3 regions of the Streptomyces sp. NPDC001493 genome follow, and region 1 is predicted to be linked to each of the others. Evidence: riboswitches for the same ligand, from Rfam matches in the RefSeq annotation. Region 1 holds a riboswitch; each other region holds the start of a gene.
What was found. Region 1 has a riboswitch for cobalamin ahead of ACWCWD_RS32380 (ABC transporter substrate-binding protein). Riboswitches for the same ligand answer to the same signal wherever they lie in the genome.

Region 1 (9,846 bases):
GCGGCGGCCGGAGCCATCGAGGCCGTGGCCACCGTCCTGACCCTGGAGCACGGGCTCGTACCGCCGATCGCCAACCTCGACTCGGTGACCGACGCGTTCGAGCTCGACTGCGTGGTGAAGGAGCCGCGCGGCCAGCTCGTCGAGACCGCCGTGAGCCACTCCTTCGGCTTCGGCGGGCACAACGTGGCGCTGGCCTTCCGGCGCGCCTGACGGGCGGCGGGGGCGCGCACCCGGAAAGGCGCGCCGGTGAGGGACCGGCTTTCACTCCAGCCAGGCTCCGTCGCGCATGACGACCCGCCCGGGCAGTTCCGGTTCGCCGCGCCAGGCGCGCACGGTCTTCGGGACCACGCGTACGTACAGGAAGGAGCCCTCCTCCCCGCGCGGATCCCAGCCGAACTTGCCGGCGAACGCCTCCGCCGCGCCTTCGGGCACCTCGGTGTCGGGGAAGTACTCCGCCTCACCCTGGAGGAGCACCACGTCGGAGGTGTCCGGCAACGACAGGCGCACGCGCGGTTCCGCGCGGACGTTCCGCGCGGTCGCGGACCCGGCGCCGGTGCACATCCACACCGCTCGCCCGTCCCACAGGAACCACAGCGGCACCTGGTGCGGCCCGTGAGCGGGATGAGCCGTCGACACCCATATGTCCCGCTCGATGGTGAGCCGCTCCAGGGTGACGCGCACCCGCTCCGCCGTCCCGCGACGGACGCTTCCGGTGGGGTCGGTGGGGTCGGTGGTCTCGGCGGTCTCCGTGGTCTTCATGAGGGCCGACCCTAGCCAGGCGTGGACGGAGCGCGCCTGGGGCGCGGGACCTACTTCCAGCGGCCGATGGGACCTCAGTCGTACTTCCGGAAGGCCGGCTTCGCCAAGACGCCGGCGCGACACGATGCCTGACGCGTAGTCACGTAAGCCGACCGTCGTCGGTCCCATCCCACGCGTTCGCGCCGCTCCCGTGCGGACGGGCTCTCGGCAGGCCGAACGCCGCCATCCGCTTTTCCCGGACGTGCAACGGCCTAGGCGCGGGTCGCCGATCCGCGTGCGCGGCGCGTGCCCGGTGGTGCACCGGCCGGGCACACGCACCGGGTGCCGGTACGGCGGCGGGTGTCCTCGCCGTCCCGCGATCGTTCAACGAACATGACCCCTCGACCGACCGCGGCGCTGCCGCCTGCCGTCACGGACGCCCTGACCGCTGTCCTCTTCGGCCCCGACTTCCGCCGGGAGCACGCCTTCTGGCGTCGGCTGACCACCACCGAGCCCTTCCGTGGCCGGCCGGACACCACCGACCCGGAGGGCCAACTGACCCGCGCCTACGACCGGTTGCGGCTGATCAACCGCTCCCTCGACAGTGCGGCCCGGCTCGCCTCCGACGTACGTGCCCTCACCGCGATGCACGAGTGGCTCGGGCCGGTCGACCCCACCCTCGCCACGGTGGCGGGGATTCACTACAACCTCTTCCTCGGCAGCCTGCTCGACCACGACCCCGAGGGCCACCGCGACCTCTCCGGACCCCTGCACATGGACGAGGTCGGCACCTTCCTCTGTACGGAGGTCGCGCACGGCAACGACGCGACGGAGGTGGAGACGACCGCCACCTACGACCCCGCGCGCGACGGCTTCGTCCTGCGCACCCCGCACGCGGGCGCGCAGAAGTTCATGCCCAACACCAGCCCGGCGGGCGGTCCCAAGAGCGGGCTGGTCGCCGCCCGGCTCGTCGTCGACGGGACCGACCACGGCGTCTTCCTCCTGCTGGTCCCGCTCACCGACGCCGTCGCGGCCCTCCCGGGCGTACGGGTGCGCAGGCTGCCGGCCCGGATGGGGTCGCCGGTGGATCACTGCCTCACCTCGTTCGACGGCTGCTTCGTGCCCCGGTCGGCGCTGCTCACCGGGGTGCAGGGGTACGTCGGGGACGGCGGTGAGTTCGGCAGCGCGCTCCCGAGCCGGCGGCGGCGCCTGCTCGTCTCCATCGCCAGGGTCACCCCGGGCAAGCTGGCCATGAGCGCCTGCGCGGTCGGCTCGGCGCGAGTCGCGCTCGCCGTCGCCGTGCGCTACGCCGGGCACCGTACGGTCGCCGGGCCGCGCGGCACCGGTGTGGTCCCCGTCTACGCCCACCGCACCCATCACGGGCCGCTGGCCGAGGCGTTGGCCACGGTGTTCGCGATGAGTCTGCTGCACCGCCGGGCGCTCGACCGGTGGGAGGCGGGCGCGGGCGAGACGGACCGGGGGGCGGCGGAGCGGCTGGTGGCCGTCGCCAAGGGGTGGATCACCTGGCGGGCCAGGGACGTGATCGTGGAATGCCGCGAACGCTGCGGCGCCCAGGGGCTGCTGGAGCACAACGGGCTCGCCGCGCTGGTCACCGGCATCGAGGGCACCATCACCGCCGAGGGGGACAACCTCGCCGTGCACGCCAAGGCGGCGGCCGAGATGCTGCTCTCGGCCCCGGAGCACGCCGCCGACGGGAAGGCGGGGAAGGCGGGGAACGCAGGGGAAGCAGGGAACACGGAGAGCGCGGGGAAGGTGGAGGAGGCGCCGGGAGACCTCCGGGACCCGGCGTTCCTGCGCGGGCTGCTCGCCGCGCTGGAGGCCCTCCGTTTCGCGCGGGCCCGGTCGCGGATGGGCGCCGCCCCGCCCGGGGACCCGCTCGGCCGCTGGAACGCGGCCTCGGGGGACGCCCTGCGCGGTGTGGAGGCGCACGCGGTGGGGCAGGCGGCCGGGGCGTTCGCGGAGTCCCTCGCAGCCCTGCCCGAGGGGCCCGCGCGCGAACGGCTCGCCGAGGTCGAGCGGTTGTTCCTGCTGCGACAGGTCGGGCAGGGCAGCGGGGAGCTGCTGGCCGACGGGGGGGTGACGGCCGAGCAGGTACGCGCCCTGCCCGGCCTGTACGAGGAGGCCCTGGCCACCGTCGCCGGACACGTCCCCGCGCTGGTGGAGTCGTTCGCGCTGCCGGACGAGCTCTTCGCCGACCGGCCGATCGCGGGGTCCGCCTACGCCGACGCCTACGACGATCCCGAAGGCCCCTGGCACCGGGATTCCGCCCGCCCGGCCCGGGAGGGCGCGCGGTGACCGGTGGAGCGGGCCGCCCGGTGACCGGCGAGGGAGGGAGCGCGGCGACCGCTTCTCGGGGACGCGTCCGACGGGTACGTGAGGCCATGGGCTCACTGGGGGTGAGGGCCACCCTTCTGGCGTACTGGGGAACGGCCTTCGTTGTCTCGATGGGGCAGAAGAAGCCGCAGGTGGGCGTAGAGGAATCGGTTCGCCGGAAGGCGTAACCAGATGGGGCTCAGCCAGTTACCGAGATGGGCCCGATGAACGCGCCCGCCACCCCCCAGGTATGTGCCGAATACAAGAGGAAGATCATGAAGGCCATTCATCCGAAGATCGTCGGCGTGCTGACCGATACGTTCAAGGTGCCCCCGGCCGAGATTCACCCGGAGTCCACGATGGACAGCCTGGAGATGGACTCGCTGGCGGTGGCGGAGTTCGCGGTCATCATCAAGGAAACCCTCGGCATCCACACCCCCGTCGACACCCTCCACCGGGACGCCACCCTCGCGGACATCTCGGAGTTCATCCGTACCGCCTCCCGCCGCGGGGAGCCGGTGAGCAACACCCGATGAAGAGGCCCGAGATCGCCGTCACCGGACTGGGCATGATCACCCCGGCGGGCAACGACACGGCCTCCACCTGGGAGGGCGTGCTCGCCGGGGTGTCCTCGGCCCGTACGGTTCCCGAACTGGAGGGGTGCGCGGTCGACTTCGCCTGCACGGTCACCGGCATCGACCTGGACGACGCCGTCGGCGGCCGGACCGCCTACCGGATGGGCAAGTACGTCAAGTTCGCGGTGCTCGCCGCCCGGGAGGCGGTGGCCGACGCCGGTCTCGACCCGGGCGGCTGGGACGGCGCCCGGGTCTCGGTCGTGGTGGGTACCAGCAGCGGCGGGTCGGCGGCCCTCTCCGAGCAGGCCGTGGTGCTGGACCGGCTGGGGGCCGAGGCGTCCTCGCCCGCGGGCATCCTGCTCACCATCCCCAACATGCCCGCCGCGGAGATCGCGATCCAGCTCGGGGCCACCGGCCCCAGCCTGGCTCCGTGCACGGCCTGTTCGTCCGGGGTCACCGCCCTGTCGGTGGCGCGGGACATGCTGATGAGCGGTCAGTGCGACATCGCCGTCGCCGGGGCGACCGAGTCGATCGTCTTCCCGGTGGCGATGACGGGCCTGGCCCGGTCCGGTGCGGCGGCCCTGCCGGACGGCGACCCGTCGCTGCTCTGCCGCCCGTTCGCCGAGGACCGCGCGGGCCTCGTCATGGGCGAGGGCGCCGCCATCATGGTGCTGGAACGGGCTGAGGACGCCGTGGCCAGGGGGGCGGTCCCCAGAGCGTTGATCGCGGGCACGGGAGCCACCACCGACGCCCACCACCCCACCAGCCCGCACCCCTCCGGCAAGGTGGCCAGGGCGGCTGTCGACGCCGCCCTGCGGGACGCCGACTGGCGCGCCGAGGACGTCGGCCACGTCAACGCACACGGCACCGCGACCCCGCTCAACGACGCCACCGAGGCCGCCCTCATCGCCCGGGCCTACCCGCACCGGCCGCCGGTCACCGCGCCCAAGGGCGTGCTCGGCCACTGCATGGGAGCGGCGGGCGCCATCGAGGCCGCGCTCACCGTGCTGACCCTCCAGCACCAGCTCGTCCCGCCGATCGCCAACCTGGACGCCCCGGCACCCGGGTTCGACATCGACTGCGTCACCAAGGCGCCCCGGCCCGTCGCCGTCCGCCGGGCCGTCAGCCACTCCTTCGGGTTCGGCGGCCACAACGCCGTGATCGCACTGCGGCTGCCCTGACCCGGGAGCCGTGAACAGCGGGGCGCCGCCGGACGACCTCCGGCGGCGCCCCGTCGGCGTACCCGGTCCGGGGCCGTGGCGGTGGTCGTACGGCACCGAACAGGCATCCGGCCGGCGCGGCGGGGCGTGATAGCTTCCCAGTGCCAGTCGCACTCCACACATGGGGTCAGGGAATCCGGTGAGAGTCCGGAACTGACGCGCAGCGGTGAGGGGGACGGGCGGGGCCACGGCCACTGGGAGACCCACGGGTTTCCCGGGAAGGCGCCCCGTCCGCACGAACCCGAGTCCGAAGACCTGCTGGCGCCCTGCGACCCGTACGGGCCGCAGCATTCCGTACAACGGGCCCCGCGCATGGGCCCAGAGACGCCGAGGTACCCCGTGCCCCCCATGGCCGTGTTTCGAAAGCCCCGCCCGTCGGGCGACGCCTGGCACGCGCGCGTGGCCCGATCCGCCCGCCGCGCCGCCCTGCTGACGGCGGGGCTCCTGCTGACGACCGCCTGCGGCGGCACCGGAGACGACGCACCGGCCGCCGCCGGTGCGGCCGTCGACGGATACCCGGTGACGCTCCACAACTGCGGACGCACCGTCACCGTCACCTCCGCCCCGCACCACGCGGTCTCCCTCAACCAGGGATCGACGGAGATCCTGCTCTCCCTCGGCCTCGCCGACCGGCTCGCGGCCACCGCCACCTGGACCGACCCCGTGATGAAGGGCCTGGAGAAGGCCAACGCGAAGGTCCCGAGGCTCTCCGACAACGCCCCCTCCTCGGAGAAGGTGCTGGAGCGGGAACCCGACTTCGTCAGCGCCTCGTTCGAGTCCACCCTCGGCAAGGGCGGGGTCGCCCCCCGCGAACAGTTCGAGGACCTGGGCGTCCCCACCTACGTCTCGCCCTCCGACTGCACCGGCAAGGACAACAGCGGCGACGGCGACGGCGCCCGCTCCACCGCCCTCACCCTGGACAGCGTCTACGGCGAGATACGCGACCTGGCCCGGGTGTTCGGCGTACCGGAACGGGGCGAGAAGCTCATCCAGGACCTGCGGGCCCGCGTGGCGAAGGCGACCGACGGCATCGACGCCTCCGGCACCACCCTGATGTACTGGTTCGCCAACTCCGAGGCCCCGTACCTGGCGGGCTGCTGCGGGGCGCCCGGCATCATCACCACCGAACTCGGCGCGAAGAACGTCTTCGACGACACCCACGAGGAATGGCCCCAGATCAACTGGGAGACCATCGCCGACCGCGATCCGGACGTCCTCGTCATCGGCGACCTCACCCGCAAGTCGCAGACGGCCGAGAGCGCCGAGAAGAAGATCGAGTTCCTGGAGTCCAACCCGGTCACCAAGAACATGGACGCCGTACGGAACAAGCGGTACGTCCTGCTCAGCGGCCAGGCCATGAACCCCACCATCCGCACGGTGGAGGGCATCGAGCGCGTCGCGGCGGGGCTGCGCGAGTTCGGCCTCGCCGGATGACGGCCGACGGCGACCCGGCGGGCGCCCCTGCCGCCGTGCCGGCCGGCACCCGCCCGGTGCCGGCCGACGCCGGCGCCCGGTCCGTACCGTACGGGCGGCGCACCGGCCTGCGGGCCGTGCCCGAACCGCTCCTGTGGGGCGGCGGAACCGTACTGCTCCTGGCCTCCGTCGCGGTGGCCGTCACCATCGGCCCGGCCCGGATCTCCGTCGCCGACGTGTGGTCGGTGGTCGCCGCCCACCTGGGCCTCGGCGAAACGGAGCTGAGCCCGATCCGGGACGGCATCGTCTGGGACCTCAGGATGCCGCGCACCCTGCTCGCGGCCGTCTGCGGCGCCGGGCTCGCGGTGTGCGGGACCGTCATGCAGTCGCTGCTCCGCAACCCGCTCGCCGACCCCTTCGTCCTCGGCGTCTCCTCGGGGGCGTCCACCGGCGCGGTCGTGGTCGTGGTGCTGGGCGTCGGCGGGGGAGCGGTCTCCCTCTCGGCGGGCGCCTTCGTCGGAGCGCTCGCCTCGTTCGCGCTGGTCCTCCTCCTCAGCCACACCCTCGGCGGCACCACGGACCGGGTCGTGCTCTCGGGCGTCGCCGTGATGCAACTCTTCTCCGCGCTCACCTCGTTCACCGTGATGACCGCCGCCGACGCGGAGCAGACCCGCGGAGTGCTGTTCTGGCTGCTCGGCTCGCTCAGCGGTGTCGGCTGGACGGATGTCCAGCTCTGCACCGGCGTGGTGGTGGTCACCTTGGCGATCTGTCTGGCACACGCCCGTACGCTCGACGCCTTCGCCTTCGGGCAGGACGCCGCGGCCACGCTGGGCGTCCACGTCGCCCGCACCCGGACCGTGCTGCTCTGCACCACCGCGCTGCTCACCGCCGCGCTGGTCAGCTCGGCCGGGGCGATCGGCTTCGTCGGCCTGGTGCTGCCGCACGCCGCCCGGGCGCTCGCGGGCGCGGGACACCGCAGACTGCTGCCCGTCACCGCGCTGGCCGGCGCCGTCTTCCTGGTCTGGGTCGACACCCTCGCCAGGACGGTCCTGGACCCGCAGGAGGTGCCGGTCGGCGTGGTCACCGCACTGATCGGGGTACCGGCCTTCGTGCTCGTCCTGCACCGCACCCGGAGGGTCGTATGACCGCCCCCGCCCAGGGACTGCGGGCCGACCGGGTGAGCCGGGCGGCCGGCGGCCGCCTCATCCTCGACGGTGTGACCCTCGCCCCGCCGCCCGGCGCCACCGTCGGCCTGATCGGCCCCAACGGCTCCGGGAAATCCACCCTGCTGCGGGTGCTCGCGGGCGTCCTGCCACCGGACGGCGGCCTCGTCACACTCGACGGCGAACCGCTGGCCGCGACCGGTCGGCGCACGGTGGCCCGGCGGGTCGCCGTGGTCGACCAGCACGCGGCGACCCAGGTCGAGCTGAGCGTCCTCGACGTCGTACGCCTCGGGCGCATCCCGCACCGCCGCGCCTGGTCCGCGCCGGGCCCGGCGGACGACGAGGCCGTCCGGCAGGCCCTGGAACGGACCGGACTGACCGACCGCGCCGGGCAGTCCTGGCACACCCTCTCCGGCGGCGAACGCCAACGGGTCCAGATCGCCCGCGCCCTCGCCCAACAGCCCCGCGAACTCCTGCTCGACGAGCCCACCAACCACCTGGACATCCAGCACCAGCTCGACCTGCTGACCCTGGTCTCCTCACTGCCCCTCACGTGCGTGGTCGCCCTGCACGACCTGAACCTGGCCGCCATGTTCTGCGACCTGGTCGTCGTGCTGGACGGCGGACGGGTGGTCGCGGCGGGCACCCCGCACGAGGTGGTCACCGAGCGGCTCATCGAGGACGTCTACCGGGTGCGCTCCGTGGTCACCCGGGACGGCCCGCAGGGGCGGCCCAGCGTGCGGTTCCTGCCCAGCGTGCGGTTCCTGCCCGCCGCCGGGGCGTGACCCGGGCAGGGCGCGGGGCACGTGAGCAGGGCGCGGGGGCGGAACCGTCACTCCGGTTCCGCCCCCGCGCCCTGCTCGGGTCGGCCCTCGGTCCTGCTCCCGGGACGGCCGGAGGTCAGCGACGTCCGCCCGGCCCGAAATCACCGCCCATGTCCTTGCCGGTGGTGGATTCCGTGCCGTCCGCGTAGTCGATCTTCTCCTTGCGGACCTCGGCGGAGACCTCCTTCTGCTCGGTCACCCGGTCCCTCTCCAGCCGTACCCGTTCCACGGCCACGGCCTCCTTGCGCACGGTCGCGCGCTCGGCGTGCAGGGTCACCTCGACGTCCTGCTCGCCGATGGCGCTCTGCCCGGTCACCTTCTCGCCCGGCGCCAACGGCTCCCGGACCACGCGAACCTCCTCGTGCGAGACGGGCACCGTGCGGGTGACCTCCTCCGTCACGACGTACTTGTGCAGACGGGCCTTCCCGCTCTCGTACTCCTCCGTGCCGACGCGCAACTGCTCCTCGGAGCGGATGAGTTCCTCCTGGCCGGCGAGGTCGGCCTTGGACATGTCGGGGGCGGACCTCGCGCCGGCGCCCGCCAGCGGCCGTGCTCCGGCCGTGGCGTCCGTGTCCCGGTGCGTGCCGGCGCCCGTCATGCCCGTACTCGTCATGCCCGCGGTACCGCCGGTCGCCTTGCCCGTGCCGGTGGTGCGGGCCGCGCCCGCCGCCCCGGCGCCGGCGGCCGCTCCGGCCGCGCCGCCCATCGCTCCCGTGCCGGCCGTCGTCCGGCCGTCCGCGCCCATGCCCGTACCGGCGGTGCTCCTGGGCTTCCTGGTGAGTCCGTAGTGGCGGTAGAGCTCCTCCTCCTCGGCGACGGAGAGATGGGCGTCCGCGTCGACCCGGGGGGCGTCCTTGACGCTCTCCTTCGGGTGCGCCACGTGCAGGTCCGCTCCGACCCGACGGGCTCCGGCGAGCGGGACGAAGCTCTCCTTCATCCCGAACATGCCGGTCTTGACCGTGACCCAGTCGGGCTTGCCGGTGTCGTCGTCGACGTACACGCGGCCGACACTGCCGACCTTCTCGCCCCCGTTGTCGTAGACGGTGAGACCGTCGAGCTCTCCGGAATCCGTGAAACCGTCAGCGGCTGCCATGACCGATGCCTCCTCGCCCGGACGCGTCCTGTGGTGGGTCCACTCAGGTGCGGCACGCCCGGTTCCATCGCGCCTCACCCGGATGGCCCCTGCAACCCACCGGCCATCGGGTGCCCGGCAGGCAGGGGGCCACGCGCCCGCCCCGCCCCGCGACCGCCGGGAAAGGTGACCCGGGCCACCCGTTAGGCCATACGGGTGACGATCCAGGCGGCAGGCGGCAGGCGGCACACCGGCCCGTCCGGAAGCCGGTCGGGAGGCGTATGGCCGGTGTCCGGCGGCACCGGGGGCGCGCGTAGGATCGACCGGCCGTCGTCGTCCGCACCGGTGGGCCGTCCACCACGGCCGGCCGCCGCACACCCCGGGAACCGCCATCGCCTCCGTACCCCTCCCGCGCCCGGTCCCGCAGGGCCGCCTGCGCACCCGGCACGAGGACGGCCACCGGCTGGGCCACTTGGTCTGGCGGCTGGCCCCCGGCAGCCGGGTATG
Region 2 (9,846 bases), on a different contig from region 1:
GGAATCGCCTTCAGGCCCTCCCGCAGAAGTCCGGCGGCCTCCTCCGTGCTGGGAACACGCGGGGAGTGGATGTCGTAGACGCCCGGTCCCGCCTCGCGCGGGTAGCCGTGGGCCGCGAGTTCGCGGGCGACCTCCATGCGGGAGCGGGCCGCCTCCAGACTGATGACGTCGGCGTCGAGATCGTCGATGGCCTGGACGATGTCGCCGAACTCGGCGTAGCACATGTGCGTGTGGATCTGCGTACCCGGCCGTACGCCGCCGGTGGTGAGCCGGAAGGACTCGGTCGCCCACCCCAGGTACGCGGCCCGGTCTGCGGACCGCAGCGGAAGCGTCTCGCGCAGGGCGGGTTCGTCCACCTGGATCACCGAGGTACCGGCCGCCTCCAGATCGGCGACCTCGTCCCGCAGCGCGAGCGCGACCTGCCGGGCCGTCTCCCCGAGCGGCTGGTCGTCCCGGACGAAGGACCAGGCCAGCATCGTCACCGGCCCGGTCAGCATGCCCTTCACCGGACGGGCGGTGAGCGACTGCGCGTACGAGGTCCAGCGCACGGTCATCGGACCGGGCCGGGAGACGTCGCCCGCCAGAACCGGCGGCCGGACGCAGCGGGTGCCGTAGGACTGGACCCAGCCGTGCCGGGTCGCGAGGTAGCCGGTGAGCTGCTCGGCGAAGTACTGCACCATGTCGTTGCGTTCGGGTTCGCCGTGCACCAGCACGTCGAGCCCGGCTTTCTCCTGGAAGGAGACGACCGCGCCGATCTCGGCCCGGATCCGTTCCTCGTAACCGGCCGTGTCGACGCGGCCGGCCCGCAGGTCCGCGCGTGCCGTCCGTACCTCGTCGGTCTGCGGGAACGAGCCGATGGTCGTCGTCGGCAGCAACGGCAGCTTGAGGTGCGCGCGTTGGGCGGCGGCGCGTTCGGCGTACGGCTGGGAGCGCCGGCCGTCGGCGGCGGTGACGGCCGTGGTCCTGGCGCGTACGGCGGGGTCGCGGGTGACCGGGGAGGCGGAGCGGGAGGCGAGGTCGGCACGGTTGGCGGCGATCTCTCCGGCGATCGACGCGGTGCCCCGAACCAGGCCCTTGGCGAGGGTGACGACCTCGGCGGTCTTCTGCCGGGCGAAGGCCAGCCAGCGCAGGATCTGAGGGTCGATGTCCCGTTCGGGTGCCGTGTCGATCGGGACGTGGAGCAGGGAGCAGGACGCGGCGACGTCGACCCGGTCCGCGAGACCGAGCAGAGTGGCGAGGACGGAGAGCGACTTCTCGTAGTCGTTGATCCAGACGTTGCGGCCGTCGACGACCCCCGCGACCAGCCGTTTGCCCGGCAGCCCGCCGATGGCGGCGAGTCCGTCGAGATTGGCGGCGGCCACGCCCGTGAAGTCGAGTGCCAGCCCCTCGATCGGGGCCCTCGCCAGGACGGGAAGAGCCTCCCCGAGCCGGTCGAAGTAGGACGCCACGAGCAGCTCGGGCCGGTCGGCGAGACCGCCCAGCTCACCGTATGCGCGGGCCACGGCGTCCAGTTCGGCCGGGGTGCGGTCCTGGACGAGGGCGGGCTCGTCCAGCTGGACCCACCTGGCACCGGCGGCCCGCAGATCGGCGAGCACCTCCGCGTACACCGGAAGCAGCCGGTCCAGCAGGGTGAGCGGTTCGAAGTCCGCGGGTGCGCCGGGGGCCGGCTTGGCCAGCAGCAGGTACGTCACCGGGCCGACGAGCACCGGCCGGGCGGTGTGCCCGAGGGCGAGGGCTTCCGCCAGCTCGGAGACCTGCTTGCCGGAGTCGGCGGTGAACACGGTGTCGGGCCCGAGTTCGGGGACGAGGTAGTGGTAGTTGGTGTCGAACCACTTGGTCATCTCCAGCGGCGCGACGTCCTGGGTGCCCCGCGCCATGGCGAAGTACCCGTCGAGCGCGTCGGCGGCCACGGCCGCGCGGTGACGCCGCGGGACGGCGCCGACCATGACGCTGGTGTCCAGGACGTGGTCGTAGTACGAGAAGTCCCCGGTGGGCACCTCCTGGATACCGGCGGATGCCAGCTGCTGCCAGTTGGACCGGCGCAGCCCGGCCGCGGTCTCCCGGAGCTCGTGGGCGGTGATCCGGCCCTTCCAGTAGCCCTCGACGGCCTTCTTCAGTTCCCGGTGCGGGCCCTGGCGGGGGTAGCCGTACACGGTGGATCGTGCTGCCGCGGCTGCGGACTTCGTTGTCACGGAAATCTCCTTCGCGAGATGACTCCTGAACACCCCGGGAACGGGACGCGGACGCGAAGGAATGACGGAACCGGACGGATCCCGGTACGCCGCACGGGCGTGACGGTCCATCCGATGTGTACGCCGACCCGCCCACGAGGTCACCGGGATATCCGCACACAAATGGTCGTGTGCGGGCAACGGGCAGGTCTTCGGACTCGCGGGCGCGTCTGCTGTGCAGACTCCTACTGGCCGTCGCTTCCCAGGTCCCACCGGACCCAGTGCGTATGACGGCGGTCGTTCCCACTCACCGCTGCGGGGCAGTCCCGGATTCCCACCGGGTTCCCTCTTACGACGCGCCTGCCTGGCGGACAGGGCGAACCAGCTGCATCGCCAGGGTAGAGGGTGGAAGTCGACGCGGCGCACCTCCGTTCACATTCCGGAACGTGAGGCGGTCCGGAACGTGAGGCGGTCCGGAACGTGAGGCGGGGCCCCTGGCCGTGCGAGGGGCCGGAATGGTGCGGTTGACCGGGTGGACGGACCGCTCATATGTTTTCCGCGGAGTGATGGCACGAGGAAGCCGGTGGAATTCCAGCACGATCGCGCCACCGTGAGCTCGCCACCGGCAGATGGCGAGTCGGACACCCGAGCCCTCATCCCGCCCGCATTCGCGAGGGACGCGCCATCCCGAAGAGAGAGCCAACCGTGAGCATGCCGCCCGCGTTCCGACGGAATTCCCCACGGGACACCCCGGTCGCCGCACCGGTCCGCCGTTCCGCCACCGGGCCGGTATCCGCATGACGGATACGACGGATACGGCCACGGCGACGGCCCTGAGCGAGTCGGTCACCGTCCTGGGCCCGTTCTTCGCGCTCCGGATCCATCCGCTCGGTACCGAACCCGACGGCCCCTGGCAGCCGATGTCCCGCCCGCTGGTCGAAGCACGAGTCGCCGCGGTCGGAGACCGGCTGGCCGCGGCGGGCGGCCGGCCACCCGGCTCGGTGGAACAGCGCGTCGCGGCCTCCGTCGCGCATCTGGGGCTGGCCGCCCGGCTGATCTCCCCGGCCCTGGCCGCCGCGGTGCTGCACGACAGAGTCCTCGCCCCCGGCCTCACCGAGCTGCGATGGCAGCCCGTGATCGGCGGACCGATCCCCCTCTCGCTGCCCGACAGCGCCGTCGCCGACGGCCCGGCGGGATCCCCGGAGCACCTCGCCGACGAACTCAGCACCCGCCTGCTGGACGGCCCGCTGCGCGAACTCGCCGACATGGTGGGGGAGTTCTCCGTATCCCGGCACATCCTGTGGGGGAACACCGCCTCGGCCCTCAACGGGGCGGCGACCATGATCGCGGCCTCCCGCCCGGAACTCGCCGCCCGCACCCGCACCCTGACCTCGCTCCTCCTCGCACGCCCTCCGCTGCGCTCCACCGCGACCACGGCCGACGGCGGAGCCTTCAGGCGCCGTAGCTGCTGCCTCATCTACCGCGCCGCCCCCGACCGCAGGGGCCCCCTGTGCGGGGACTGCGCGCTGGCCCGCTGACGCCGACCCCGGCTGCTTCCCGGCCGCAGGCCGAACCGCGTGGTGCGGGGCGCGGGACGGAGCCCGTGCGGGGCGCAGGACGGAGCCCGTCCCCGTGCGGCCATGAGGCAGGGGACGGGCTCCGTCGGGCTGCCTACCGGCCGGTGCCGGTCAGCCGGATGTCGCGGGACGACGCACCGACGTAGATGTTCCTGCGGCCGGTGGTGCGGACCCAGTGGGAGCGGGCGGTGTCCCAGTACGAGAGCTGCCGCGCGGTCGCCTTGAGGGTGATACGCCGGGAGGCGCCGGGCGCGAGGTCGATCCGGTCGAAGGCGGCCAGAGCGCGTACGGGGAGTTCGACGGGTGCGCCCTGGGGCGAGCCCAGGTAGAGCTGAGGAACCTCGGCCCCCCTGGTCCGGCCCTTGTTGGTGAGGGTGAAGGAGACGCTCAGGCCGCCGTCCCGGGTGGATTCCACGGAGAGGTGGCTGTACCCGAAGCGGGTGTAGGACAGGCCGTGGCCGAAGGGCATGAGCGGGGTGACGCCGGCCTTGTCGAAGCCCCGGTAGCCGGTGAAGACGCCCTCGCTGTACCTGACAACGTTATCGACACCCTGGTAGCGCTCCGGGTGGGCGGGGTCGTGGACAGGGTGGTCGGTCAGTTTGTCCGGGTAGGTGACGATGACGCGTCCGCTGGGGTTGGCCCGGCCGAGGAGCAGGTCGGCGACGGCCCAGCCGCCTTCCTGGCCGGTGTATCCGGCGTGCAGGATCGCGGCGACCTTCTTGCGCCAGGGCAGTTCCACGGGGCCGCCCACGGTGAGGACGACGACGGTGCGGGGGTTGGCGTTCGCCACGGCCGTGATCAGGTCGTCCTGGTGGGAGGGGAGAGCGAGCGATCCGGTCTCGGCCGTGGAACCGACGGTTCCTCCCGTTCCGTTGAAGGCGAAGACGACGGGGGTGTGAACCCGGCGGGCGAGGGCGACGGCCGCCTTGACGTCGGCGGCGGCCTGCTCGGGGGTGACCCAGGCGAAGCGGACCTGCACCGGACCCCGGTCGGCGACAGTCTCGGCCCACGCCGTCGCGGTGATCTTCACCTGGTAGGAGCGGCCGCCGGTGAGGACGCCGGTGGTCTGGCCGTTGTCCAGGCCGTCGGTGGTGGGCACGATGCTGGACCACTTGCGGGTGAACGCGTCGCGGACCGAGGCGGCGGTGGCGATCTGGGTGCCGTCGAGCGAGAGCGACAGGGAGGCGCCCCAGCCCTGGATCTTGAGGGCGTACTCGCCGGTGGACGGGGGCACCAGGGTGCCGGTCCAGGTGGCGGTGGTACCCGCGTCGAAGGCGTGTGCGCCGGTGAAGTCGACGGTGTGGTCGGTGGAGGTGGCGCCGGAGGCGTCCGTACGGGTCAGGCCGGAGGGGAACGCCGAGGCGGGGACGGCCCTGCCGGTGAGGTCCAGACCGACCTCGTACCCGATCCGGGCGTTGCGGGCGGTACGGCGCAGGGCGTCCAGGGGGCCGACCATCCGGTCCTCGAAGCCGTAGGCGCGCTCGCCCGCGACGGTGACGGCGACCTGCCCGGCGGTCGGTCCGATGAGCGCCAGGTCCGCCAGCGCGGCCCCGCTCAGCGGGAGCCCGCCGTTGTTGGTGAGCAGGACGGCGCCCTGGGTGGCGACCTCACGGGCGACGCGGGCACCCTCCGCCACGTCGACGGCCTTCGGCGCCTTCTTGCGGCTGCCGTCCAGCAGCCCGAAGGCGTCGTAGCGGCCGAGCAGCCTGCCGACCGCCGTGTCGACCGCGGACTCGGGGATGCTGCCGTTCAGCACGGCCGCCTTGAGCGGGTCGCCGAAGTAACTGCCGTTGGGCATCTGCATGTCGAGGCCGGCCGCGATCGACGTGCTGTGGGTGGCGCCCCAGTCGGAGGTGACGAAGCCCTCGAAGCCCAGCTCGCCGCGGAGGATGTCGGTGAGGGTGGCGGCGCTGGAACCGTTCCACTCGCCGTTGATGTGGTTGTACGCGGCCATCACCGAGGCGACACCGGCCTGGATCACGGCCTCCCAGGCGGGCAGGTAGATCTCGTGCAGGGTGCGTTCGTCGATGACGAAGTCCGAGGTGTTCTGCCCGACGGACTGGTTGTTGGCGAGGAAGTGCTTCGCCTGGGCGAACATGCCCTGCGCCTGGATGCCCTGGACCTGTGCGGCGCCGATGACGCCGTTGAGGTACGGGTCCTCGCCGGACTGGTCCTTGTTGCGGCTCCACAGCGGCGAGCGGGACAGCTCGATCTGCGGGGCGAGCAGCACGTCCATGCCCAGCGCCCGCCCCTCACGGCCCATCACCGCGCCGTACTCCCGGGCGAGTTCGCGGTTGAAGGTCGCCCCGAGCGTGGAGACCGGGGGCAGCCCGGTCGCGGACCGCGCCACGTTGACCCCCGCGGGCCCGTCGGTGAGTCGCAGCTCGGGGATGCCCAGGCGGCTGATGCCCGGCAGATAACCGGCCTGTCCGAGGCGCTGGGGGTCCGTCGCGCCGTGGACGAGGGAGAGCTTCTCGTCCAGCGTGAGCTTGCGCAGCAGTGCCGCGACGCGGCTGTCGCGGGTGCGGGAAGCGCCGGTGGTGGGCGATGCCGCTGCGGCGGGGGAGGAGGAGAGCGGGCCCGCGGCGGCGATGAAGGCGAAGGCGGCGGCGGTACCGCCCAGCCTCTGCAGGATGGCGCGGCGGGTGTGCTCGGCGGTGGTGGACTGCGGCTCGGACGCGGTGAGGAGCGGGTCGCCTGACATGGCTGTGGCCCTTCCGGTGAGGGTGTGCCGCGCGCCTCGGGAGTGCGGGTCTCCCGGCGGACGCGGCGTGGAAAGCCGGGTCCCGCAACCCGGCTCTGGGCGTGACGCACCCAGCGGGGTCGCGACACCGGCCCTGACGTGCCGGTGTCGCTCTTCGCTTCGATGCGAGTACGGCGTGAGTCTCAGCCGGGGTTGCATATGCCGTCAAGACTTCGGTACGCAGGTCTTTTCGGGCGCCGATCGGGTTTATTTCTTGAAGGATCGCGTCTGCGGGTTCTTCTGTGAGCGGGCTGTGTACTGCCCCGTCGGGGCCCGATGCCCGCGCGGCAGGTGGGATTCCATGGTGGCGCGGAGGCCCGCTGGGCCGTTCATTCGGTGAAGGCGCGGAGCCGGGTACCGGGAGCCGGGTGCCGGGACTCCGGGTGCCCGTGCGGGTGACGCCCGGAGTCCCACCCGCGCTCCCGCGGTGTGCCGCAGCCTCCGCCGACCGGTAGGCGGCCGCGGCCTCGCGGACGCGTCCGAGGCGGCGGTCACAGAACTCCTCTTCGGTGACAAGCTGTCGGAAAACGCATGGTTCCGGGGCAAGTAGGCTCGTTCTCGAAAAGGCGACCAGGGCGACGAGCGAACCGGCCGACAGGCGAACAGTCGCGAAACCTGAGGGAGTTGACCCGCATGGGCGAAGTGGTACGGGTCGGCTCCAGGGCGAGCAAGCTGGCGAGAACGCAAGCCGGCGCATGGCTAGCGCCCCTGGCCCGGCAGTTCCCCCACGTCTCCTTCAAACGGGAGATCATCCTCGAAGGCGGCGATCAGGACCGGGTGACACCCACACTCGCCGAGGTCGCCAGGACCACGGGCGGCTCCTCGTTCTCCACCAACCAGGAAGCGGCGCTGGTCACCGGACAGATCGACGTGATCGTCCACTCCCTCAAGGACCTCCCCACGGGCGTCACCGGGGGAACGACGCTCCTCACCACCCCCGGCCCGCGTGAAGACGTACGGGACGTCCTGTGCGGTGCGACCCTCGCCGGACTTCCCGAGGGTGCGACCGTAGGTACGGGCGCGCCCCGGCGGGTGGCTCAACTCCTCGCCCTCCGGCCCGATCTGCGAGTGGTGCCGATCCGGGGGAACGTCCCCGGCCGTCTCGCCAGGACCACCAAAGGGACGCTGGACGCGGTGGTACTCGCCGCGGCCGGACTGAACCGGCTGGGGCTGTCGTCCGCGATCCACGAGGTCCTCGACCCGGTCCTCTTCCCTCCGTCCCCCGGGCAGGGCGCACTCGGAATCCAGGTCCGCACCGACTCGCCGGCCGCCCGGCTCCTCGCGGCCACCGGTGACCTCCAGGTCGACGCATGCGTACGAGCAGAGCGCGCCCTGCTGGCGGAGTTGCACGGCGGCTGCTCCGTACCGGTGGGGGCGTGGGGGAGGATCGCGGCGGACGGACTGCTCCACCTGTCGGCCGCCGTCACGTCCACGGACGGGACGACGCAGATCACCGCGGACGGTGCGGGCCCGGCGGGCGAACCGGAGGAACTGGGACTCCGCGTCGCCGCCGACCTGTTGAGCCAGGGAGCAGCCGCGATCCTGGAGGCGACCGTTCGGCTCTGAGCGCACGGGGTCTCTCCGCGGTCGTCCTACGACCCCTGGCTCGGCGGTACGCCCGGTACGTCCCGGTACGCACTCGGACGGCAGTGCGCGCACACGCCGAGAGGGGGCGGGCGCGTGGACGGGTCCGGACCGGCCGAGCTCGTTCCGCATGGAAAGCGATGACAGGTCGTCGGCGCAGGCAGGTTGGAGGGTGTGGCAACGGCTCGCTCGAAGGGCTCTCTCCGCGCGAGCGGAGGTGAACCGTTCGGGAAGGGAAGCACATGGGGAAACACGCGCGCTTGCCGCGCGACCGGAGGTGAACCACTTCCGGGGAGGAGAAGGCGTCGGCCATCTCCCGCGTCTTGGCCGCCGGTTCGCCCCGTCGCGGTCCTGGAATCGTGAGGTGACCATGGTGGGGCCGCGGTAGCACTGGTCCTCCGGGCTCGGCCGTCGGGGTCTCGGAGTTCCCCGGCGCGACGCCGTGATCAACAGCCCTGGTCCCCCTGGACCTTCGGGATCCATCATCAGTGGTCCGCTCCAGGGACAAAACTTCAGACGGTAGGTTCGACCTGCCGGTGCGGGGCCCTTGCGCACCGCCGCGCGTCCGATCGGGAGCCGTACCGGGGCCGACAGCATAGGAGGCTACCCACCTTGTCCGAGACCCCCGCCCTGCGGGCCGACTGCGCGAACTGCTTCGGTCTGTGCTGTGTCGCGCTGGCATTCTCCCGATCGACTGACTTCGCGATCGACAAGGAGGTCGGGGATCCTTGCCCCAACCTCCAGCAGGACTTCCGCTGCGGAGTCCACGACAGGCTGCGGCCCGCGGGTTTTCAGGGGTGCACGGTGTACGACTGCTTCGGCGCGGGACAGAAGGTCTCGCAGGTCACCTTCGCCGGGCAGAACTGGCGGGAGGACCCGGACGGTTCGCGGCAGATGTTCGCCGCCCTCCCCGTCATGCGGCAGTTCCACGAGCTGCTCCGGTACCTCTGCGAGGCGCTCGCCCGCCCGGCTGCCCGGCCGGTCCACCGCCAGGTCCGGGCGGAGCTGGAGAAGATCGAGCGTCTGACCCTCAGTGACGTGGACACCCTCCTCGGCCTGGACGTGGCGGCGTACCGGGCTGAGGCGAACGTACTGCTGCTGCGAACGAGCGAGCTGGTGCGAGCCGAGATACCGGGCAGGAAGAAGGATCGCCGGGGCGCGGACCTGTTCGGGGCCCGGCTCAGGGGTGCCGATCTGCGCGGGGCCGATCTGCGCGGCGCGTATCTCATCGCCGCCGACATGACGGGCGCGGACCTGCGGCTCGCCGATGTGATCGGCGCGGACTTCCGGGACACGGTCCTCGTGGGCGCCGACCTCACCGACTGCCTCTTCCTCACCCAGACGCAGGTCAACGCCGCGCAGGGTGACGCTGCCACCCTCCTCCCGGCCGGCCTCGAACGCCCGTCGCACTGGGACGCGAGCGTCACCGCTTCGGTCATGCCCGCCCGCCAGAACGCCTCGCCCCGGGCTGCACGCACCGGCGGTCCGCGCAAGGGCTCCTCGGCGCGGAAGCCCGGAGCCTCCGGCCGCAGGCGCCCGGGCTCAGGCGGTTCCCGGGACAAGTAGTCAGCACATTTCGGTGGTGCGGCCGAAGAAGGTGGCCGAGCGGCTGAGCCGGGGCCGCTGCGGACTGCTCCTGCAGCGCCACCGGCAGGGAGACACCCCCGCGGGGCCAGGCCGGTCAGTACCTCGGCCATCGTGCCGTAACTCTCGCGGACCGCCTCCGCGTTGGACAGCCGGTGACGCTCGAGGCGGATCGCACCCAGGTGCC
Region 3 (9,846 bases), on a different contig from region 1:
TCACGTCCTACGCCATTCCCTAGACCAAGAGCAAAGGCACAAACAAGTGGCAACGTCGACCGATCGATTCCGAGAACTTCGACATCTCCTGTCCTCCTACGAATCGACAGGTTTCGGCTTTGACGACACCGATAGCCGCCCAGGGGACGCACTGTCCGCCTACCTCAGGCAAACGGCGTCAGACCCGGGGCGTGTATCCGAGGTGGTAGCCGAGATCGAAGAACTCCTCACGGTCGGCCTGTTCAACGAACAAATCACGGAAGACGTCGACCTCCTTCCCAGGATCAACCCACCTGCCGGAGGGACGGTGGAAGGATGCCTCGCCGTCATCGACGGCCACCTCCGAAGGAGCCTGGTGGATCCCACAACATCCGCTCAGACCCCGCTTCAAACCGCGTGGGAGTGGGCAGAACGCTTCCCCGAACTGTCACAGATGCTGGGAGCATACTTCCATCAGGATTTCTCGATGGAGTACTCCTCACACAGAGAAGCTCTTGACGAATACATCTCGGACACCCCCGCGAGCGACCTTCAAAAAGTGACAGAGGAAATCCGCGAGTTCCTCAACCTCAATGAATCGGATCGATCGCTCAAAAAATGGACGAGCGAACTGGGACTTGCAGTCTCTCCGCCTTCGGGGGTTCGACTGCGCCAGTGGTTGGCTGATGTCCGGGAAATTGTCATCAACCAATAGCGAACACTCCAGCGTTACTTCTCCAGATCGCACCGGCCCGAGGCGGCCGCCGTCCACCCCGCACGCAGTCCTGCGCTCAATGAGATGGGCGGTGTGGGCCTCCTTCACCGCGGGCCAGTCGTCGCAGCGACACCGGCGAGACACCGAGGGTCGAGCACTTCGCGAACTGGATCTCACCTTGCCCTTTATTGTCTGGCCCGGTCGCGATCGATGACGGTCTCGGGTCGCCTGACGGCCTTGCCCACGTCGTAGCGGGTCGCGGGACGCTGGTTCTTGGAGCCAAGGGGCCTGCCAGGGCCGGGCCGGTTGGGTTTCGGTGCACGGGCTGGGCATGGCAAGTGAGCACGGAGGTTCCCGAAACCCCGCCGCACGCGGGCTGGGGTGAGCCGAGCGGGCTGGTGTCATAACCCGCCCTTCGGCACGGAGCAGGGCGTCCGTGAGCTCGAACAGTTCGTCGCGGTGCGCGTCCAGGCACGCGTAGAACGTCGCTCCGGAAGCGTGACGCTTAGGCGAACGCTTCCCCTGGCCCGTCAAGGTGCGGCAGGCTCATCCCTACGGCCTTCGTTCTGCGGAGGCCGGTCAGCTGTCCGGAGAATCCTCACGTAAGAGCTCGTAACACGATCATGGTCGGGTCTTCTTGAGGCGTCGGTAGCAGATGAGGCTGCAGGCGAGGGAGACGAAGGCGTCGTGGAGTTCGGTGCGGCGTTCCCAGCGGACGGCGAGTCGTTTGAAGTGGTGGAGGAGAGCGAAAGTCTGCTCGACGACGTATCGCAGCTTGCCGATGCCCTTGATGTTCGGTGATCCCTTGCGGGAGATGACGGGCAGGATTCGTCGGCGACGGAGCTCGTCGCGGTGGGCGTTGGAGTCGTAGCCTTTGTCCCCGAGCAGAAGCCTCTGGTCGTCGGCGGGGCCGGCCGGGTCGGCCCGCGACGGGCGGGATCCCGTCGACCAGGGCCAGGGTCTGGGTGACGTCGTTGACGTTGGCCGCGGTCGTGATGACCTTGAGCGGTGTACCGCGTCCGTCGCAGATCAGGTGGTGCTTGCCGCCCGTCTTCCGCCGGTCGACCGGCGACGGACCGGTGCCGGCGCCCCCTTTTTTCGCGCGGATGTGAGAACCGTCCACACACGCACGTGACCAGTCGAGTTCGCCGACCGCGTTCAGCTCCGCGAGCAAGACCCGATGCAACTGTTCGAAGACCCCTGCCCTCTGCCACCGGTCCAGCCGACGCCAGCAGGTCTGCCCCGAGCCGAACCCGAGCTCCAGGGGCAGGAGTTGCCAGGCTATGTCGTTGTAGAGGACGAACAGGATGCCCTGGAGGCAGAGCCGGTCCGACACCGGACGCGGCCCCGGCGACCGCTCCGGCCACGGCGGCAGCAACGGCTCGACCAGAGCCCACAACTCATCGTCCACGATCCACGGTCGGGTACCCACACCCTCACGAACGGCCGAATCATCACACCGGTAACGGCCTACCAGGACGATTCAGCAAGATCGTGTTACGAGCTCAAAAGAACCGGGACGTTATCTGTCCCAGCTCGTACCAGTACCACGACGACACGACACTCCTGCCGGAACTGGTCGGATCGGGTGGCGACGACGTCAAGTCCCGCGACGAGTATGCGTTCGCCTCGACCTACCAGTCCGCCGGAATGCCCAGTGCGATGAACGGCCGTAACCCGGTCGGGTCGGGCGACGCCTGCGTGCAGACGTACGCCACCCGGGTGCAGCAGGGAACGTGGAAGTTGTACGACGATGACCGGTATCCGCTTCCCACCTTCAAGGAGGTCTGCGGCCGCTCCTCGATGTCACAGTGGCAGAACGGCGGTTCCATGAACCGCTTCGCCGGCTTCGCCTCGTACTTCCGCCTGCTCGACTCCGACTCCTACTGGGTCGACATCCCCGGATTCGACGGATGCACCGCCAAGGCGCCGCTGGTGCGATGCACCATGACGCCATAGCAGGGCCGCAGTGAGCGGGTCGGTCCCCGGAGACACTCTCCGGGGGCCGACCCCACCCTCAACCCCAGCCGAGTGCGTCGCCGTGCACGACCGGCGTCTCGCCGAAGAACGGCGTGCCCTCCTCCACGGCGTCGGCCAAGGCCACAAGGAACGCGGTGAGCGAGGGCCATAGCTGCGCCTCCCCGCCTGTCTCCTTGAAAAAGTAGCCGACGCTGCCCCGGCCCGGGCCTGGCCCGGTGTCAACGAAGAGGCAGCTCGCACCGTCGTGGTTCGCCGCCCACGGGATCCAGTCCAGACGCCACCAGTCGGCCTCCACATCCGGTCCGTCCACCAGGGACACCAAGCGCGCACGCAGCGCCAGCGCCTCATCTACGCCGAGGAGACCGCACCCGGATACCAAGAACCGGCCTGCCTCGGTGGGGAGCGTGCCGTCACAATGTGCGTACAACTCGCTCAGTTCCTGTGGGAGATCCTCTCTGGCAACAGCTGGCCGTACTGCGGCCAGACTCCCTGGGGCCATCACGGCCAGCCACTCCGTAAGCCGCGTCCATGCCTCCCCGAACGCGTCATTCCCCGTCATGCCCACTCCTCCGTAGGCGCCCGTTCGGGGTGGACACCGACCAGGTTCGTCTGGACTGCCAGTAGCCGGCCGTGGCCGCGGGACACACTTCCGAGCGCTGCTCGGACCCTCGAAGCTCGTGATGCCGTGTCTCTTTGAACATGGAGTCTCCTCTCATAGCGGTCTTTCGTGCTTCCATATCTGCAGGGTCGCGGAGGAGGATCTCGAATGAGGATGCGTCAGAAACGCGGGGGCACACCTGAGCCGTCGACTCCCTGGAGCGAGGTCGCGCCGAGACTGTGGATGGGCGGCCATCAGTGGACCGACTCTCTTGGGCAGAGCCACGCTGCGGTCGTGGGTACTGAGTTTGACCTGGTCATCAGCCTGTTCACCCGACCCGGCCACGGCCCTGAGCCTGGCGTTGGCCATCTGATCACTGAGATCCCCGATGGCCCGCTCACCGCCGAGCAGATCGAAGCCGTCCAGCAACTGGCCACTGCCGCGACCCACACTGTGCGGCGCGGACGTACGGTTCTGGTCCGCTGCAACGCCGGCTACAACCGCTCCGGCCTGGTGGTGGCGCAAACCCTCATCGAGCTGGGCCAGTCCGCAATGACGGCGATCCAGCTCATCCGGGAGAGGCGGTCGCCCTGGGCCCTGAACAATCAGATGTTCGAGAAGTACCTCACCACAGGCCTCGATGTCGCCTCTCTCCTGGTCGGCCTGGACACCACTACCTGACCATATGGAGGTTGAAGATCGCCCCAAGACCAAAAGAACGAGCTCACCGGTCCTGAACCGGCACGCGATGCTTCCCCTCAACTACGAACCATTACATGCCAATCAGCAGCTCGAAAGAGAATCTGATCATCCGCCAGCAAGGTCAACATGGGGTCGCCAACCCTTCCCGCGGACTCCAAACTCGGGAACGGCCACAGGCGGGGCCAACACCTCCATCTACCCCGTCGCCCCAGAAGTGGCATCCGCAGGAAGCGGTCGGGCAACTACTGAGACTTCACCACAATGACGACGCGTCTGGCCCCGTCGCCGCAGGTCAGCGCACCCTCCCTCGCGGTTTCAGGGGGGTGGCCGGGAGGACCGGAGCGGGCAGACGCTCGCCGTCGTATCCCGTCACCTCACCGAATCCCCGCCCTTCCATCCAGTCCTGCCGAGCCTGCGCGATCTCGTCACCGGATCGCCCGATGAAGTTCCACCACATGACGATCTCCTCCGCGAACGGTTCACCCCCGAGGAGCATGAGCCCGGCGTCGGACTCGGCACGCAGGGGGAGTTCGTCGCGGCCGCAGCCGAGGTAGAGCATCGATCCGGGGAGTACGGGCACGCCGTCGACATGGGCCTCGCCCGACATCGACAGGACGGCGTACTCGAAGTCCGGGTCGAGCGGCAGGCGGGTCTCGGTGCCCGCCGCGAGGGCGAGGTCGGCGCCGACGATCGGGGTGTAGGCGGTGCCCGGCGAGACTGCTCCGTCGATCTCGCCGAGGATCACCGTGACAGTGAGGCCGGGGGCCGTCACCGTGGGGAGGCCGGCGTGGTGCTGGAAGTGGGGTTCGACGTGGCGGTGGGCCTCCGGAAGGGCCACCCACAGCTGGGCGCCGTGCAGAAACTTGGCGTGACTCTTCGGGCTCTCCTCGGAGTGGCTGATGGCCCGGCCCGACGTCATCAGACCCAGCTCCCTGGGGCGTACGGTACGCAGGCTTCCGAGGCTGTCGCGGTGGAGCACCTCTCCCTCGTGCAGCCAGCTCACTGTCTGCAGTCCCATGTGCGGGTGGGGCGGCACCTGCATGCCGGGCTCGTCCGCGATGTCGTCGGGGCCGTAGTGGTCGACAAAGGCCCAGGCGCCGATCATGCGACGGCCGAGGTTGGGCAGCAGCCTGCGGACTTCGGTGGACTCGCCGAGCCGTACGTGGCGCGGGGTGAGGAGTTCACGTACCGGTTCGGCGACGACGAAGCCCCGCCCTCCGCAGACGGACAGCGTGGCCTGGCGATCGAGGTTGCTCATGGTGGTCAACCTATTGCGCTCCGGCCGGGCCGGAGGGTAAGTGGCGCGATCGTCACCTCGCCGATTTAGTGGAATATTCAACCACCGGGGTATGTTGTCGCGAGCACACGGGCGGGAGGCCGGAACGGCCGCCCCGCCGGCGGCAGAGGAGGAACCACATGGACGAGAACTACTACGAGTTCGGCACGGCCGCCGACCGCTGGAACCGCGCGCAGTTGTTCTTCGACGCGAAGGAGTACCTCACCGCGGCGCGCATTCTGGGCGGGCTCGTCGACGAGGTCCCGGAGCAGGTGGCCCCGCGCCTGTTGCTCGCCCGTGCCTACTACCACTCGGCGCGGCTCGGGAAGGCCGAGGCGGAGCTGCGGATCGTCCTGGAGCGTGACCCGGTCGAGGACTACGCGCGCCTGCTGCTGGGACGCACGCTGGAGCGCCAGGGCCGGCACGAGGAGGCCGCGCCGCACCTGCGGGTGGCCGCCGCCCTGAACGGCGACTTCAGCACCGACTGACCTTCCCCGGTGGCGGCGGCCGTCGCGGCGCCCCGGTCCTCGCCGAGGACCGGGGCACCCCCGGTGGTACGACGCCGGCGTGTGCGGCCGGAGAGTCTCTCCGGCCGCACACGCGTGGGACGCCCACGCGTGGTACGGGACAGCCGCGGGGTGGTCAGCCCACCGCCCCGGCTGTCCGGTGCGCGCTGTCCCGGAAGGTCTCGCCCCGCCCCCGCGAGGGAAGCAGCAGGCGCTCGGTGAGGGCACCGAAGATCAGCCCGAAGCTCACCCAGAGGGTGGCCTGGACCGCGAGGGTGGAGAGCCGGAATTCCCAGAGCAGGGTCGCCGGGAAGTCCGCGCCCACCTCGTCGAACGACGGCAGGAACACGTACGCGAGTCCGATCAGCAGGACGTATCCGGCGGACGCGGCGACGGTCGCGTTCCAGTTGCCGAGGCGCGGCGCGAGCCGCCTTCCGGCGATGACGGCGGCGACGGCGAGCAGGACGCTGAGCGCCACCATGAGGAAGAACAGCCCCGTACGTTGGCCGATGGTGTCCGGGTTGCCGACGGCCGGCGGGTTGGCGGGGTACTTCAGGAACGGTACGAGGTAGACGGTCAGCAGCGCCGCCCCCGCGACCAGGGCCGCGGTGGCCCGGGGGCCGAAGTTCCCGATGCGGCCGAGGGTGTAGCAGAAGACGAGTGCCGCGATGCCGCCGACGGCGACGCCGAAGACGAGGACGCCGGTGGCGAGACCGCCGGTGGCCTGCATCGTCCGGCTGACCAGTTCCTCGCCGCCGTGGTGGTCGTGGTTGTGGGCCTCTTCCAGGGCGATGGACGCGTCCACCCGGGACTCACCGAGGAAGTAGGCGACGAGGAGTGCCGCGACGCCCGCGAGCAGGCCCGCGAGCATGCCGCGGACCAGGAGTGCTCGAACGGATATGGAGTTCATGAGAGTTCGGTTCCCCTGAGGTCTAGTGGCAGGGGAAGCCGAGAAGGTGACGGCCGTCGTGGACCCACTCGTGAACGGCCTCGCCGGAGAAGACCGAGGTGGCGCCCTGCTCCGCGCCGACGAAGTACAGCAGGACGAGCATGAGGATGCCGAAGAAGACCGCCCACGGGGCGATCGCCTTCAGCGATATGGGGGTGACGGCGGGTACGCCGGTCGAGGGTGCGGCAATGTGTGCCATGGCAGAACCTCCTGAGGGAACACGCGTCCCGATCGTGGTGCCTGAGACGACGGTGTTGGGTCTGACTTCCCGCAGGTACGGGTTCACAGTGGCGCGACCGTGCCGGATTCTCACCGGACTTCCGTTACGCCGTCGTCATGCTGGTCAGACCATAGCGCCTGCGTTCGGGCGCCGCCATGGGGCGTCGCGCCATCCTCTCCTCAACACCATTGCTCAGAGCGGCTGTTGAGAAAAAAGATCCTTCCGCGACGACCTTGCGGGTGACATTCGCCTCACCGGCACCGAACCACGCACCGAACCACGCACCGCGTGAGGCCGGTTCACCGGCGACGCCGTCGGCCCGCTCGGCTCCCCCGCCGCCGGCATCTCCAGTCGCGCGCCGCGGTTCCGGCCCCGCCACCCGTCCGGCCCGGGCGGAAGGGTGGACAGCCCGGTCACGGCCGGCCCGAGCACCCGGGCTCCACCGTCCGCGGCCGCACCCGCTCGACCGGCCGCAGGTCGGGAGGCTCTTCGCGATGTGGATGTGGCGATCGGTGCCGTGGGCGAGGCGAGGACGACCTGACCGGTGAGGCCACCCGGGTCGCGGCCCGCCCTCCCGGGCCAACTTCGACAAGAACATCGCCCAGGGCAAGCACCACGCCCAAGCCCTCCTCTGCCTCGCGGGACGACGAGCCGACGTCCTCTTCGCGATGCTCTGCGACGGCACCTTCCACGAACCCCAACCCGCCCGGTCTGTTTGACCGAACACCACGCTGCGAGCGCTCAGGAGACGGGCCGATCTGCGACGTCTCGGTACTCGTCCACGAGCCGGAAGAAGGCGTCGAGCGGAGATTCACAAGGAAGGTTCTCCACGATCGCGGCGTCCCATCCAGTCGCCATCGACCATCCACGGGTCCTGCTGAGCCAAGCGGCAAATCCTCCGCTTCCGCGATGAAACGGGAACTCCTCATCGGCATCGTGGACCTGAAGAGCGAGGTGGTAGCCGAACATCATCACCGCCAGTTCCCGCAACGAGCCGTTACGCACCCATGCGTTCGGCCGCTGCCGAACGGCATCCAGCAGGTCATAGACGTCCCGCCACTCTTCAACAGCGCGCGCCTTCGACTCTCCGCCTGACACTCCCACCGCATCCCCCTCTCCAGCCGACACCACCGGCAAGCTAACCCGCCACCTTGACGAACCACATAGGGCCCCCTGCCACGCTCCCCGCCGCGCCCAATCGTGCATGGTCACGCACAGTTGTGCACCCGGCGGAACGATCGCAGCAATTCCGCACGCTCACCCGAGGCCGGGCGTCCCTCACCCTCGCCCCCGTCATGGCTGAAAATCGCCCAGAGGATTTGCGCCCGCACGGCGGCCGGCACGACGATCCCCCGCGCCCTCATCCCACCCCTCCCCGGCGGCCCACCACGGGCAACCTGCGGCATCACACCAGCTCAAGCTGCATGCACATCTGCACTCCCCCCGCTCACGGTCAACATCTCGACACTCTCGAAAGCTTGGCCGGAAGTCGTACCCGCAGCCGTCACGCGCAGATCGCTTCGCACCTGCCTGTCTGAAACCGACCTACGCACGACCCTTGACCTCGGCGCGCGGCGGCGCCTACTTTCCGTGCAGCGATTCGCCATATTGACCAACGTTCATATACATGAACTCGGAAAGGTGCTCCATGCTAGAGGGCGTTCTGTTCTTTCCCGTGACTCCGTTCGCTCCGGACGATTCGGTGGATACCGCGAAGCTGGCGGAACACGTACGGAGCGGAGTCCGCGCCGGGGCGGGTGGGGTGTTCGTCGCCTGCGGCACCGGGGAGTTCCACGCGCTCGGTGTGGAGGAGTTCGCCTCGGCGGTGCGGACGGCGGTGGAGGCGACGGGCGGTCAGGTGCCGGTCTTCGCCGGTGCGGGCGGTTCGCTGCCGCTGGCCCGGCAGTACGCGCGGGCCGCGGAGGAGGCCGGTGCCGACGGGCTGCTGCTGATGCCTCCGTACCTGGTGGCGGGAGAGCCGGCCGGGCTGGTCGCCTACGTGCGCCAGGTGGTCGCGGCCGGCTCGCTGCCGGTGATCGTCTACCAGCGGGGCACCGCGCGCTTCGACGTTCCCTCGGCTCTCGAAGTGGCCCGGATGCCCCAGGTCGTGGGCCTCAAGGACGGCACGGGTGATCTCTCCCTGCTGTCCCGGATCGTGACCGCCGTCCGCGCGGACGCCGAGTGCGGTGGCGCGGAATTCCAGTTCTTCAACGGGATGCCCACCGCGGAGGGCACCGTGCTCGCCTATCGCGGCATCGGGGTCGAGCTGTACTCGTCCGCGGTGTTCTGCTTCGCCCCGGAGATCGCCCTCGCCTTCCACCGGGCCGTCACCTCCGGGGACGACACCACCGTCCAGCAGCTCCTGGGCGGCTTCTTCCATCCTCTGATCGAACTGCGCGAGAAGGTTCCCGGTTACTCGGTCGCCCTGGTCAAGGCCGCGGTCCGGCAAGGGGGCCTCGACGCCGGCGGCGTACGCCCGCCGCTGACCGATCCCACGCCCGAGCACCTCGCGGAGCTGGAACGGATCGTCGCGCGGGGCCGCGCCCTGGTGACGGCCGGGGCAGTCAGCGGCGCCGGTGACGTTGCCGGGGAGGTGCTGTGATGAGCGACAGCCTGCGGATCACCCGCATCGAGATCACCCCCGTGGCGTTCAAGGACCCGGCCCTCCTCAACGCGGTCGGCGTCCACGAGCCGTACGCGCTCCGCGCCGTCGTCGAGGTCCACACCGACCAGGGCGTGTCCGGGCTCGGCGAGACCTACGCCGACGAGGGGCATCTGCGCCGGCTGCGTACGGCGGCCGACGCGATCACCGGCATGGACGTCCACGCCACCGGTCCGATGCGCCGGAGGATCGCCGAGGTGATCGGCAGCGACTCCGGCAGCGACGGCCACGGCCTGACGGGCATGATCACCACCAGCAG

Region 2: another riboswitch for cobalamin. It lies ahead of metE (5-methyltetrahydropteroyltriglutamate--homocysteine S-methyltransferase); the one in region 1 lies ahead of ACWCWD_RS32380 (ABC transporter substrate-binding protein).
Region 3: another riboswitch for cobalamin. It lies ahead of ACWCWD_RS02470 (CbtB domain-containing protein); the one in region 1 lies ahead of ACWCWD_RS32380 (ABC transporter substrate-binding protein).

What each region holds. Positions count from the first base shown of each region.
Region 1 is NZ_JBSFHV010000032.1:38,256-48,101, forward strand. Features, by position in the region: gene ACWCWD_RS32355 (beta-ketoacyl-[acyl-carrier-protein] synthase family protein) at 1-210, shown strand, start outside; gene ACWCWD_RS32360 (pyridoxamine 5'-phosphate oxidase family protein) at 262-759, opposite strand; gene ACWCWD_RS32365 (acyl-CoA dehydrogenase family protein) at 1,132-3,054, shown strand; gene ACWCWD_RS32370 (acyl carrier protein) at 3,348-3,608, shown strand; gene ACWCWD_RS32375 (beta-ketoacyl-[acyl-carrier-protein] synthase family protein) at 3,605-4,828, shown strand; cobalamin riboswitch at 4,956-5,144, shown strand; gene ACWCWD_RS32380 (ABC transporter substrate-binding protein) at 5,216-6,301, shown strand; gene ACWCWD_RS32385 (FecCD family ABC transporter permease) at 6,298-7,425, shown strand; partial or broken gene ACWCWD_RS32390 (ABC transporter ATP-binding protein) at 7,476-8,228, shown strand; gene ACWCWD_RS32395 (PRC and DUF2382 domain-containing protein) at 8,344-9,360, opposite strand; gene ACWCWD_RS32400 (adenosylcobinamide amidohydrolase) at 9,773-9,846, shown strand, end outside.
Region 2 is NZ_JBSFHV010000018.1:80,400-90,245, reverse strand. Features, by position in the region: gene metE (5-methyltetrahydropteroyltriglutamate--homocysteine S-methyltransferase) at 1-2,192, opposite strand, end outside; cobalamin riboswitch at 2,358-2,572, opposite strand; gene ACWCWD_RS24590 ((2Fe-2S)-binding protein) at 2,969-3,709, shown strand; gene ACWCWD_RS24585 (beta-glucosidase) at 3,843-6,452, opposite strand; gene hemC (hydroxymethylbilane synthase) at 7,125-8,057, shown strand; partial or broken gene ACWCWD_RS24575 (pentapeptide repeat-containing protein) at 8,688-9,488, shown strand.
Region 3 is NZ_JBSFHV010000001.1:635,013-644,858, reverse strand. Features, by position in the region: gene ACWCWD_RS02515 (contact-dependent growth inhibition system immunity protein) at 47-694, shown strand; partial or broken gene ACWCWD_RS02510 (NF041680 family putative transposase) at 880-1,092, opposite strand; one part of gene ACWCWD_RS02505 (IS5 family transposase) at 1,316-1,582, opposite strand; one part of gene ACWCWD_RS02505 (IS5 family transposase) at 1,584-2,126, opposite strand; gene ACWCWD_RS02500 (hypothetical protein) at 2,189-2,653, shown strand; gene ACWCWD_RS02495 (SMI1/KNR4 family protein) at 2,712-3,233, opposite strand; gene ACWCWD_RS02490 (protein-tyrosine phosphatase family protein) at 3,567-3,953, shown strand; gene ACWCWD_RS02485 (pirin family protein) at 4,267-5,232, opposite strand; gene ACWCWD_RS02480 (tetratricopeptide repeat protein) at 5,391-5,738, shown strand; gene ACWCWD_RS02475 (CbtA family protein) at 5,893-6,666, opposite strand; gene ACWCWD_RS02470 (CbtB domain-containing protein) at 6,689-6,904, opposite strand; adenosylcobalamin (AdoCbl) riboswitch at 6,908-7,054, opposite strand; partial or broken gene ACWCWD_RS02465 (IS110 family transposase) at 7,492-7,644, shown strand; gene ACWCWD_RS02460 (hypothetical protein) at 7,667-8,053, opposite strand; gene ACWCWD_RS02455 (5-dehydro-4-deoxyglucarate dehydratase) at 8,574-9,527, shown strand; gene ACWCWD_RS02450 (glucarate dehydratase family protein) at 9,527-9,846, shown strand, end outside.